DNA from 2 places in the Metallumcola ferriviriculae genome. Region 1 is predicted to be linked to the other one. Evidence: a T-box and tRNA genes for the amino acid it is inferred to sense, from the RefSeq annotation. Region 1 holds a T-box; the other holds one or more tRNA genes.
What was found. The T-box of region 1 lies ahead of alaS (alanine--tRNA ligase). A T-box ahead of a tRNA ligase gene usually reads a tRNA of that ligase, here a tRNA-Ala.
Positions count from the first base shown of each region.

Region 2: it has a tRNA-Ala gene. The T-box ahead of alaS (alanine--tRNA ligase) is inferred to sense a tRNA for this amino acid. The anticodon was not compared.

Region 1 covers NZ_CP121694.1:3,100,154-3,106,545, reverse strand. Annotated here, with positions in the region: gene MFMK1_RS15370 (electron transfer flavoprotein subunit beta/FixA family protein) at 1-160, shown strand, start outside; gene MFMK1_RS15365 (electron transfer flavoprotein subunit alpha/FixB family protein) at 222-1,187, shown strand; gene MFMK1_RS15360 (hypothetical protein) at 1,291-1,452, shown strand; gene MFMK1_RS15355 (hypothetical protein) at 1,465-1,656, shown strand; gene MFMK1_RS15350 (AI-2E family transporter) at 1,695-2,738, shown strand; T-box leader at 2,796-3,014, shown strand; gene alaS (alanine--tRNA ligase) at 3,110-5,758, shown strand; gene MFMK1_RS15340 (potassium channel family protein) at 5,755-6,392, opposite strand, start outside.
Region 2 covers NZ_CP121694.1:908,720-915,111, reverse strand. Annotated here, with positions in the region: gene MFMK1_RS04595 (NADH-quinone oxidoreductase subunit B family protein) at 1-606, opposite strand, end outside; gene MFMK1_RS04590 (hydrogenase iron-sulfur subunit) at 599-2,188, opposite strand; gene MFMK1_RS04585 (epoxyqueuosine reductase) at 2,601-3,407, opposite strand; tRNA gene MFMK1_RS04580 (tRNA-Ala) at 3,724-3,799, opposite strand; gene MFMK1_RS04575 (GNAT family N-acetyltransferase) at 3,942-4,457, opposite strand; gene MFMK1_RS04570 (hypothetical protein) at 4,617-4,826, opposite strand; gene MFMK1_RS04565 (signal peptidase I) at 4,852-5,400, opposite strand; gene MFMK1_RS04560 (GNAT family N-acetyltransferase) at 5,691-6,353, opposite strand.

The DNA.
Region 1 (6,392 bases):
AACACCCGAAGAGCTGGGAGTCGAAGTAGAAAAGCAAGTAGAAATATTAGAAATATTCCTGCCGCCCAAGAAAGAAGCAGGGAAAATCATCGAAGGCGAAGCCGAAGAAGCCGGGAAAGAATTAGTGCGGCTGTTAAAAGAAGAAGCCAAAGTAATCTAAGATAAAGAAAGATAAAAAAAGCAACAGAAGACCAAATCAAAACAAAAGTGGAGGGAGAAACATGGCTATATGGGTAATCGCCGAGCAGCGTGACGGCGAATTAAAGAAAGTAAGCTTAGAAATGTTGAGTAAGGGACAAGAATTAGCCGAAGAATTGGGAACAGAATTAGAAGCAGTACTGATAGGTGACGAAATAGAAGGACTGGCAGATAGCCTGGCAGCCTACGGAGCAGCAAAAGTATACGTAGCAGAAGACGAAGAGCTAGGCACCTATTCAAGCGAGGGATACAGTCAAGTAATCAGTGAGCTGATAGAAGAAAATGAACCCGATGCAGTATTTTTTGGGCACACCGCATTTGGTAAAGACCTAGCACCGCGGGTAGCCCAAAAAGCAGGAGCCGGCATGGTCAGCGACATAACCGCCGTAGAAGTAGAAGCGGACCAGTTAGTATTTACCCGCCCCATTTACGCCGGCAAAGCATTCACTAAGAGCAAAGTATTATCCAAACCGGTAGTAGCAACCTTCCGGCCCAACGTCCAAGACCTCGGCGAAGCAGCTGAAACAAGCGCCAACATAGAAACAGTAGATGTGGACCTAGCAGACATCCGCGCCAAAGTAAAAGAAGTAAAGCAGCAAAGCGGCGGCAGAGTACTGCTGACCGAGGCAGACATCATCGTCAGCGGCGGTCGGGGCATGAAAGGACCGGAGAACTTTGATATTTTGGAACAGATGGCAGACGTACTCGGAGCAGCAGTAGGTGCATCCCGGGCAGCAGTAGACGCCGGATGGCGTGAGCATCAGTATCAGGTGGGACAGACAGGAAAGACCGTATCACCAACACTTTATATTGCCTGCGGTATCAGCGGTGCTATCCAGCACCTAGCAGGCATGAGTTCTTCAAAATACATTGCCGCCATTAACAAGGATGAAGAAGCAAACATCTTTAATATGGCAGATTACGGCATTGTAAATGATTTGTTTAAGGTTGTACCGGTACTTACCGAGGAGTTTAAAAAGGTTTTATAAAAATAAAAAAAAATTTAATGCGTGCCTTAATTGTGGGGCACGCATTTTTTATCCCCTTTCAGGTCATAATAGAGGAGAAAGTTTTTTAGAAAGGGGTTTTACGATGTTATGCCCGGGATGTGGCAGCAAGAACACCGGTAAAGTTGGTGTAAACCAATTTTATTGCTGGGAATGCTTCATAGAATTTAATGATAAAAATGAAACATTTATGGTGGAAGAAGACGGGTCATTAGTGGGTACTGAAACACCTGTATATAGTAATTAGGGGGTGAGTACATTGTTTAAACGCGGCTTTTTTAAAGGATTGGTCACAGGAAGCATACTTGGGATGATGACTAATATGTTTATGGGTCCGGACCGGAAACCACTGGGCAACCGGATGCGCAGCAAGATGCGGCGCATGGAGGATGATGGCGACGACTTGATGGATGAAGTAACAGATGGCATTTCTGGATTATGGAAAAAATGAGATTAACCTGGCTTTATCATTGTAAGCAGGTGTAAACTATGCTGGTGCGAATTTCCAAGAGATTATTGTTTATCGTTGCTATATTAATAGTGGTTTCGGTGGCAGGGTACATGCTTTATCTGATTCGAGCTATCCTGCCGCCTTTTATTATCGCTTTGGTGATTGCATATCTTTTAAATCCGGTGGTAAAAAAACTTGGGGATTTAAAGGTACCCCGAGTGTTAGCAATTATTCTTGTATACTCAGCTGTAATCACTGTGGTTGTGATATTGGCTCTCTACGGTGTACCGAAAGTCGTCCGTGAATTAAACCGGTTTGCTGATGCTATTCCTTATTATACCCAACAGGTACAGGAATATCTCAGGTCAGTGCGTGGTGACTATAGCCGCAGTAACATTCCTGAGAGTATCAAGCAGGTCACTGACGAAACACTTGCCGACGCGGAAGATATGCTGATTGCTGCAGTTCAATCCGTGGCGGATAGTATTATCGGTTTGTTTTCGCAGGTGTTGAGTGTGATAATTGCGCCGGTATTGGCCTTTTACATGCTAAAGGATTGGGAGACATTGGGGCGCTATACCTTTAGCTTGCTGCCCACAGGGTGGCGGGAGGAGGCGGCTTTTTTATTCCATGAAATAGATGTGGTGCTGACCAAGTTTATCCGTGGGCATTTGTTGGTGGCCTTTACCGTAGGAACCCTGACAGCCTTAGGATTAGCCTCAATTAGGATGAAATTTGCTTTGCTGTTAGGTATCGTGGCTGGAATAGCAGATATTATTCCCTATTTCGGTCCGATTATTGGTGCGGTTCCCGCGGTGGCCCTTGCTCTATTGCAATCTAAATATCAAGCATTTTATGCAGTTGGCGTGATGGTAATAGTACAGCAGTTAGAAAGTAATATCATTTCCCCCAAAATTCTCGGGGATAGTTTAGGACTGCATCCATTGGTGATAATTTTTGTTCTTTTAGCGGGTGGAGAATTATTTGGTATAGTTGGGATGCTCCTGGCGGTGCCGGTTACGGCTGTATCCAGAATCCTGTTAAGTTATTTCTTTAATCGTTGGAATGCTGCGGCAGGGTAATTGTTTGAATTGACAAAAATGCTGCTCTTTTGTATAATTAATGCAAATTTTGTTACATATATGGCTGTGAAGGGAAGAGTCAACTTACTGTGGTCCAGAAAGAAAGACCTTGGCTGAAAGTCTTTCCAAAACGGTAACTGACAGCCGCCCCGGAGCCGGCAGTGAAACTAAAATCCAAACTGCCCGTAAGCCGTGCGTTAAACGGGCTTGAATTGAGTGACCGGTATCATAGATGCCGGTAACTAGGGTGGTACCGCGAGATGCCTCGTCCCTGGAATGGGCGGGGTTTTATTTATTTAAAAAACCTGGCCGCCCGGTCAAAAAGTTTATAATGGCGATGCTTATCAAACAAAAAAAGGAGTGTTGAAATTTTGATTACGGGAAAAGAATTACGGCAAAGGTTTTTAAACTATTATGAGAGTAAAGGACATACCATTGTCCCAAGCTCTGCACTGGTACCCGCTGACGACCCCACCTTATTATTTACAAATGCCGGGATGGTCCAGTTCAAGGATGTATTTTTAGGCATGGACAAGCGCCCCTACAAAAGGGCAACCACTGCCCAAAAATGCGTACGCGCCGGCGGCAAACATAATGACTTGGATACGGTGGGGCGTACTGCTCGGCACCATACTTTCTTTGAAATGATGGGGAACTTTTCTTTTGGCGATTACTTTAAGCGGGATGCGATAACTTTTGCTTGGGAGTTTCTTACCGAAGATCTTAAGCTTCCCCAAGAGCAGCTTTGGGCTACTATCTATCTGGATGATGATGAGGCCTATGACCTTTGGTTGGAACTTACTGATATTCCTAAGGAACGAATTGTCCGTCTCGGGGAAAAAGACAATTTCTGGGCAATGGGAGATACCGGTCCCTGTGGCCCCTGCAGTGAAATAATTATTGACCGTGGTGAATCATATAAGTGTGAAGAACCGGAATGTGGCCTGGGGGTATGTGACTGTGACCGGTGGTTGGAAATTTGGAACCTAGTATTTATGCAGTACAATCGTGATGGGAATGGAGAGATGACTCCCCTGCCCCGCCCCAGTATTGATACCGGCATGGGCCTCGAAAGAGTTGCTTCGGTACTACAGAACGTGGACAGCAACTTTGATACAGATTTGATTAGGCCATTAATATCTGCGGTGGAAGAAATGAGCGGCAAAGAATATCATCCTGATGGCCGTGGTTTTCCTTTCCGAGTTATTGCCGACCACGCTCGGGCCTGCACTTTTCTTATCAGCGACGGCGTACTCCCTTCTAATGAGGGTCGCGGCTATGTTTTGAGACGGATTCTGCGGAGAGCGGTTCGTTTTGGCAAGGTGCTTGATATGGAAATACCCTTTCTTTACCGTTTTGTGCCTAAGGTAGTGGAATTGATGGGTGAGCCATACTCGGACATGGCAGCCAAGCATGAACATGTGGCGAAAATAATTAAGATAGAAGAAGAAAAATTTAGAGATACATTAAGCGAAGGCATCAAGGTAGTAAATGAAATAGTTATTAAAGTGAAACAAGAAGGGCGTAAAGTCATCAGCGGTAAAGAGGCATTCGTTCTCTATGATACCTATGGGTTCCCCCTGGATTTAACTGAAGATATTGCTGAAGAGAATGAACTAGAGGTGGATAAGGAAGGATTTCAGCAAGCAATGGAGGAACAGCGGCAGCGGGCCCGGGCAGCCCGGGAAGATGTGAAAGCATGGGATGATGCAGTTGCTTTTACTAATCTGTTAGGCGATTTAGGACCTACCAAATTTGTCGGCTACGACATCTTAAATAAGGATACGGAAGTGCTCAGCTTGATAGTGGATGGGAAGAAAGTAGATAAGGTCGCCGCGGGCGACGAATGTGCTTTGCTGGTTAAAGAAACCCCCTGCTATCCTGAAGGAGGCGGTCAGGTTGGCGATAGTGGTACAATTGTCGGTGGTGCAATAAAAGCAAGGGTGACCGATTGTAAGCGCCTGCCTGATGGCAAGATAATTCATGAGGTGGTGCTGGAAAAAGGAAGCATCGCCGTGGGTGATACGGTAACTGTGCAGGTTGCCCAAGAAAAAAGAAAGGCAACTGCAAAAAACCATTCAGCTACTCACCTGCTGCATAAAGCATTAAGAGAAGTGCTCGGTGACCACGTTAACCAAGCGGGATCACTGGTTGCACGAGATAGGTTGAGATTCGATTTCGCTCATTTTGATGCATTAACCAATGAAGAAATATCTCAGGTGGAAGAGCGGGTAAATCGGTCAATCCTAAACGGACTGAAAGTTGAGGCGTTAGAAACGTCTTACCAGCAGGCTTTAGAAATGGGTGCTACCGCTCTCTTTGGCGAGAAATACGGCGAAGAAGTGCGCGTAGTGAAAATGGGTGACTACTCCATGGAGCTGTGCGGTGGTACCCATGTCGATAGTACTTCGGAAGTAGGTTTATTTAAAATTATCGGTGAGGCCGGTATTGGGGCGGGACTGCGGCGCATTGAGGCCCTAACCGCCGCCAGTGCTTTGGAGTTTCTTAACAAGCGGGCGGAGCTACTGGAAACAGGCGCTCAGCTTTTGAAGACCAGGCCCGAAGAAGTACCGCATAGAGTTGAAGATTTGATAGTGCAGGCGAAGGAATTGGAACGCCGGGTAAATAGTCTTCAGGACCGCTTGGCAGGTTACCAATCAGAAGATATGCTGGATGCCGCCGTGGATGTAGAAGGTATTAAAGTCCTGGCTGTGCGGGTAGAGGCTAATGGCATGGAAGCCCTTCGTTCCATGGCAGATATCTTAAAAGATAAACTGCAGTCGGGGGTAATTGTATTGGGGGCTGTGGCAGAAGGAAAAGTTAACTTTGTTGCAGCAATTACCAAAGATTTACTGCCCAAGGGAATTCATGCCGGTAAACTTATTGGCCAGGTTGCCAAAATTGCCGGCGGTGGAGGTGGAGGCCGTCCCGATATGGCTCAGGCCGGCGGTAAGGAGCCAGAAAAAATAACTGCTGCTTTGGAGAAAGCAGCAGAGGTGGTTCGTGAGCAGTTGGGCTAGTCAGCAGCCAGTTTTTCCAAAAGTTCTAGCTGTTTGCGGGTGCCCAGTACAATTAATAAGTCGCCCATCTGAATTATAGTATCTGAATTGGGGTTATGAATTACCTCTTCTGATTGGCGTTTGATAGCTACTACCATAACACCGGACTCCTGTTTGATGCGGGAGTCCTTCAATTCTTTGCCCACCAACAGCGAAAGTTCATTAACCCGAATTTCCTCTATTTCAAATTCCAGGCCGCTGTCGTACATCAAGGTTTCCACAAAATCTACACTGGCAGGTTTAAGAATAGATATGGCCATTCGCCGTCCGCCAATGATAGCCGGAGATATTACCTTATCAGCGCCTGCGCGGCGCAGTTTCGGTGTCGATGAATCCAAATTTGCCCGGGAAACAATTTTAATATTTGGGTTCATGCCCCTGGCCGTAAGGGTGACAAAGACGTTTTCACTGTCATCGGGTAGGGACGTGACCAGGCCACTGGCTTTAGTAATACCTGCTCGGGCCAAAGTCGCATCTTCGGTTGCATTCCCCTGAATAACAAATATTTTTTCCTGCTGTAAATGGTTAAGCTTGTCCTCATCTAAGTCAATGACCACAAAAGGTGCTTTTTCCTTTTTCAGCCGACCAATAATCT
Region 2 (6,392 bases), 1.5 Mb from region 1:
GAATGCAACAACTGAGTCCGCAATAAATTCACGGGTTGGCTTTAACAACTCCCGCTGCTCCCGGTCACACTCAGCACAGAGACTTCTTTGCGGCAGTACGGGTTCCTTCCCGGTAATTAGTGCTTGTAAAACCGTTTTTATGGTCCCTGGTAAAGGCGGACAGCCAGGAATTTGATAGTCTATCTTAGCAAGTTCCCCCACCGGCTTAACACTCTCTAACAATGCTGGAACATCTTCTGATGAAGGTATAGTCCCATTCTTATTCACATTTCTGACATTAGTATAGCAGTGCTCAAGTACTTCATCTTTCTTGTATAAGTTTCGTAACCCGGAAATCCCACCAAAGCAAGCACAGGTCCCTAGAGCAACTAAAACATCTGACTTTTGCCGCAGTTCCTGCAACTTTCTAACATCACCCTCAGTTCCAACTGCGCCTTCGACTAAGCAGATGTCCACCCGAGGAAATTCCTTTATATCTACCAACGGTGAGCTCAATATCTCGATGTCACCTAACAGTTCCACTAATTCTTGATGTAAATCCAAGATTGAGATGTGACAGCCAGAGCATCCCTGGAGCCAAGCTGTAGCGACTGTCTTCTTACTCATTCCGCCCACCCCCTCTTTCAGATAAACCTTGGCCAAGCTCTAAAATCGCTTCAATACACCTATTGCCGTCCTGTTGAGACGCATCAACAATGCGCATCCGCTCAGGGTCTATCTTACGGCTCCTCAGTACTTCCCTAAATAGGTTTGCCCTTCTATCCAAATCAATATTGCCGGTTATATTAGAGCAATGGCCATCCTGACATTTACAAATAATAACCCCATCAAAGCCCTGATGGAACGCCTCTAAAATAAGCTGCGTATCAATGATACCACCGCAGCGCACCTTCAGCGGCAACACGCCAACGGGATACTGCACTCCCTGTAAAGCCGCTTCATCTAACGCCTGATACCCACAACCTTCACACAGTAACACCAAAATCTTATGTTCTTCTGTTTCCAACTGGGATAAAATACTGACTGCTTTGAACAAATACTGTTTGGGATAAGTCAGTAAGTCTCTTGCACCAGTAGGACAGGCTGTTACACAACTGCCACAGCCCTTACATCGTTTTGCATCAATAATAGAAACTTTGGCTACCGAATCTATTTTACATGCATGAAAAAGGCAAGTCTTGACGCAGGTGCCACAAGCACTGCATAGCTCTGTATTAATGTCAGAAATGGCAACCCTATGTTTTATTTCCCGACAATCCAGTAGTTCTATTACTGCTAACACCGCCGAATCAGCCATAGCAGCGGTAAATCCTATGCGCTCCTGCCCAGTAGGTATGAGAAAAATTCCTGGCTCAGAGCTATGTACAGCCAAGGTATCTTGATTCCGAGAGGCAAAATACCCATCCTCATCAATATCTATGTGCAGCAAAGACTGCATCCTACGGACCAAATCCAAATTATTAAAGTCAGCGATAATAACAGCCCCGGCAGCTAAAGAAACGGAGTCCCCTGCTATATCAAGTTGCAATGAATAATCTCCGACATATCCGTAAAATTCATTAACGGTGGCCGCTGTGTGCAAGTGAAAGTTTGAATGTCTATGTACGTAGGTAATCACTGGATGTAGGTCTCGTGAACTTTTAGCTAACTGATTTAAGTCCACCTTGTCATTTTCAATCATATGCACCATATAATTCTTTTGCAGTAGTTGTTGAGAAGCTAAAAAACCTGCCGGCGTAGCACCAATAATTGCTACGGTCTTCCTTGGTGCAATTGGGATAATTTCTAAATCGTGGGCTTCTACTAATCTCGCAATCTCAGCATCAATTAGCAGCTTTGCCTTTTCTGTATGAACAGAATTTTTACCTGGATGAACTAAAGCTAACTGTTCCTTCAAATTCACAAATCCAACCTTATTGGGATTTATCCCCAAACCCTCAATACCTTCGAGCATGAAATCAGCTGACCGGCGGTTTCTATATGCTAAAGGCGATTCGCCAATCAATAGAACCGCATCTAAAGAATTAACCTCCATTTTTATTAACATATCCTGTATTTCCTGCGCATTAAAAAAATCCTCAAACACTGAAACAACAAACTGATCAGAATAATCCCTGGCTAGCTTGTGGACGTCTACTGATTGCGTGATTAAGCCATTGACAGTAGAAAAGAACAACCCAATATGCAAATTCACTTCCCCCTTCTGCCCGTATCGACTAAATGAACCATTATATTATGTTTTTCGCCAATAAGGAATCTTCTTCCTGTTTTTAAATGAATTTTCTTAAAAATTCCAATAAGTTTATTTAAACATAGTGGTTGATGTTTTCTTTTATCCAGTTGAATAAGCAACTTATGTTTTGGTATCTAACCGGCTTATGAAATGACGCTTTTTATCAAAATGTGGTCTTAATAACAATGTAGCAAGTGAAATCCTTCTACATCGGCAGGTATCCTCGCAAACAAAAAAAGTAACCTTTCGGTTACTCTTAAGTATCGGAGCGGGACTCAGGAATCGCACCCGAACCAAGGCCTGGACGGCCATGATCCACCTAGTGGATCCCGCAAATATGCTGGAGGCGATGGGGCTCGTTCTATGTTTAAGACTGTCCTATCGGGCATGAAAACTCGCAGACCCTGCAGTACTTGACTACACGCACCCTTCGTTCAATACCTTCTACGCTTTGCGGTTTTGCCTTATCTTCATCTATTTTCATTTGAATATTGCATATTGTACGGTTATAATCACCAACTCTACCCGGCAGTTCCTTTCTTCCAAGTTGTTGAGAGGTATATACTTGTTCCTTAAAACTATCCTGAGGACAAGGCTCCTTGCATAGTTCGTCGCAATATTCGCATGGGTCAAAAAATGTGGGTCCGGTGGAAGGGAGATTAATATCTGCTGCTATGCCTCTTAACCTAATACGAGGGCCATATTCAGGTGTAACAAGTAAATTGTTCCTTCCGATGCACCCCAAACCAGCAAATACAGCAGCATCCTTTAAGTATATACCGCCCCTTTCCACATGGTAGGGCAAATTGACTGCGTTGACCCCAAGATGCTCCTGCTGCAGCCATTTTATGAGGTTATCAGCAATCTGAATAAGTTTTTTATTACCACTTGGGCCTTTACTTCCATAACGAAAGTCCAACTCAGGCTTTTCTTTAGGGTGAGCATAGGCTATAACAATTACAGACTTTGCCCCTTGAGGCCACCTCACTTCACCGCTTTTAAGGCCTTCTATTCTTTCCTTATTTGCACCAACACCATTATAAGGTGGCATTACAGGTGCGGCTGTGTAAGAAGGTGCCTTTTTTAAATCTTGCACATTTGCAATTCCCACAAGTGATGCTCCTTCTTCTTTTGCTTTTGACAAAATTCTTGAATAGAGCTTTAATACATTCATAATCTGCCTCCTCATATAAAATAAAAATAACATCAGCATCCTGCAAGCATTTCTTGTAAAGTGCGTTTTTGTATCCAAATGCATTTATTTTTTAACTTATTACTGCAATAAGCCTATTAATACCGTTTCTACAGATATACCCTAATATCCTTGAATGAAATAAAACCTAATACGAGAAAGCGACATACTGTTCCACCATAAAAAAAGAGCAACCAAAAGGTTACTCTTATCTTATCTACTGGAGCGGGACTCAGGAATCGCACCCGAACCAAGGCCTGGACGGCCCTGATCCACCTAGTGGATCCCGCATGAAATGTGGTGGAGACGAGGGGGCTCGAACCCCTGACCTCTAGACTGCCAGTCTAGCGCTCTCCCAGCTGAGCTACGCCCCCACAGGGTATGAAGTTTTTCTGGGGAGCATTTCAGCTTAGATGTCCTTCCAGCTGAGTTATGGCCCCAATTGGCGTCACTTGACGCAAAATTCATTATGCCACAAAATAGGCAATTAATCAAGTTCCTTTTGCTAGTAAATATTTACGCGACTGCCAATTCCAAAAACTTTTCCTGGGACAGGTAATATACTTTTTCCTGGTCTGTATCCTTAATATTCTTGAAGCCCATTCTTTTAAATAACTTCAAGGAACGTTTATTTTGCTTATTTATCTTAGCATAGAGACCATCCAAACGCATGTTAAAGAAGGCCACTTTGAGCCCTTCCCAGAGGGTTTGTTTCCCCAATCCCTGGCCCCATTTATCCTTTTCACCAATGGCCAGGACAATTTCGCCCTCTTCGGCCTTGTTTACTAAGCGCATATAACCAATGGGCTGTTCTTCTTCCTCTTCTTCCACTAGAAAAAAGCGGCCATTATGATTGAACCGATGGGTGAAAATCTCATTGCTGCTGCCATTAATTGCTTGTTCAATGTCTCGCCCCAATGATTGTTGTTCATTCAGATGTTTAGTCACTTGGTCATCATTGACCCAACCAAGCAGACAATAAAGGTCATCCCTGTAAACTTCGCGACGCAAAATAATGTCTTGGGAATCCATTTTACCATCCTTTCAGTATTAAAAACGGTCTCATACCTTCAGCGGCATTAATACTCTAAACAGTGTGCTTCAAAAAAAAGAAACAGTCGCGAATGCCGCACCTGTTCCTTTGTCACTTTATAATAATAACAAAAATTTTTACAGCGGTCAAAAATTCAGCTACTTAACAAGCACTTCGTGGTTGCCGGTTTGTTCCTCTCTTACCCATGGAAGCAAATATACATTGCCCTGGATTACCCTCCATTTAACGCTCCGCGATATTTCCCGGCTGCTGCTGATATCCCGCCGACAATAAGGACATATCCACCTTCCTAAATTGCTGGCTGAATATGATTTTCCTTGACAGTGAGGACATAATTTATAAGGCATAAAACCCCTCCTGGTAAGCTAGTTCTTAAAACTGCCGCATCATCCGGTTTTTTTGGGATACAATCTTGCGTTTAGCACCTTTTATCATATCCAGCGATACTATAAGCGCCAAAACGCCCGCAGCAGTTCGGATTAAAATCCCTCCCCATTTGGATCTGGCAAATATGGCTAGATAACCAACATAGGGTACCGTAAACGAGACCTTCCCCACAACATCCCTTAGTCCTACAGAAACATTATCCACGGCCGAATTGGCATCCCCTTTGGTGACTAAACTTCCGTCAGGTTTTATGGCTGCCACCCGGTGGGTAATTAAAAGCGGCTCAGTGTTACCGGTCCTAAATGTTATTATTTCGCCCGGCTTGATAAAGCCATAACCTCCGTTCTTAACCACAATGATGGACCCCAATGGTACCGATGGTTCCATACTGCCACTGACGACAACCATCAGTTCATATCCGAAAATGTCCGCGGGTTTGTCCGGGAAAGCCTTCCCTTCTATCAGCAGAACCGTACTAAGAATTAAGCTGAAAATCACCACAATGTAAAACAGAATTATAAACCAGTGTTTCATGAAAGGCTCCTCAGAAAAGCGACTGTAATGCCGATTTCATTAACTAACATTGGTTAACACCCTCATGCTAGATTATATCAACTACAGGGACAGATATCTGTCGTAACAACAGAACCAATAAACGCAAATTTCGCGATATATTCGACTTAGATATAGAATTTTTGTAAAAAAATACCATCTAATGCACTCGGGTACAAAAAGCAATTTGATCGCCTTCGGCGGATTAAGGTAATCGATTATCCACGTCATCATTTCCTATTCATTAAAAAAGAAGCCCTTAAGGGCTTCTTTTAAAGCATTTTCTTTCGGTGATATCTTAGGTTTTCGAAAGTTAATATATCATCCCGAGATACTTCAGAGCCAATCCTTACCATCAGCATATTTGCGGGATGGGAACATATCTCCGGTTCGTCGGTATTCATCGGTACCAATCCGCCTCTGCCCATCAGCTTTGTCATCAAATCTCTGTATTTCCAGACATTAAGACCGCTGCTGCGTAAATCCCAGTGCCAGTAATACTCTGTTGCAATTACTATATATTCGTCGAATGCCCCTCCATTAAACGCAATGTCCATCAATGCTTTGCCAATGCCGTACTGCCGCCAAGCGGAGCTAATCTCAATAGCTCCCAATTCGACAATGCATTCCAAAGAACTCTGACCCCAACGCTCAAAATCTTCCGGCACATGAAATGTAACATATCCGACAATTGTTTCATCAAAACGGGCCACAAATACTTGGCCGTGTTTCATCCCGGTTATGGTAATAAGTGCTTCTTTTTGCCTTACCGGTGGTCGAAATGAACGAAGGCCTTCGTCCAACTGCCACTGGGCCAATTCTTCTGCTTCCACCGGGCCGGTGATAAATAATTGACCACTTTCGGTGTGCAGAGCCCTACAGCGAAGCCCGCTTTCTAGCGGCTGGCGTCCACATTGACTAATTTTTTGGGGCATGCAAATTCCTCCAAGCGTTTGAAAAGCTTCATAATATTT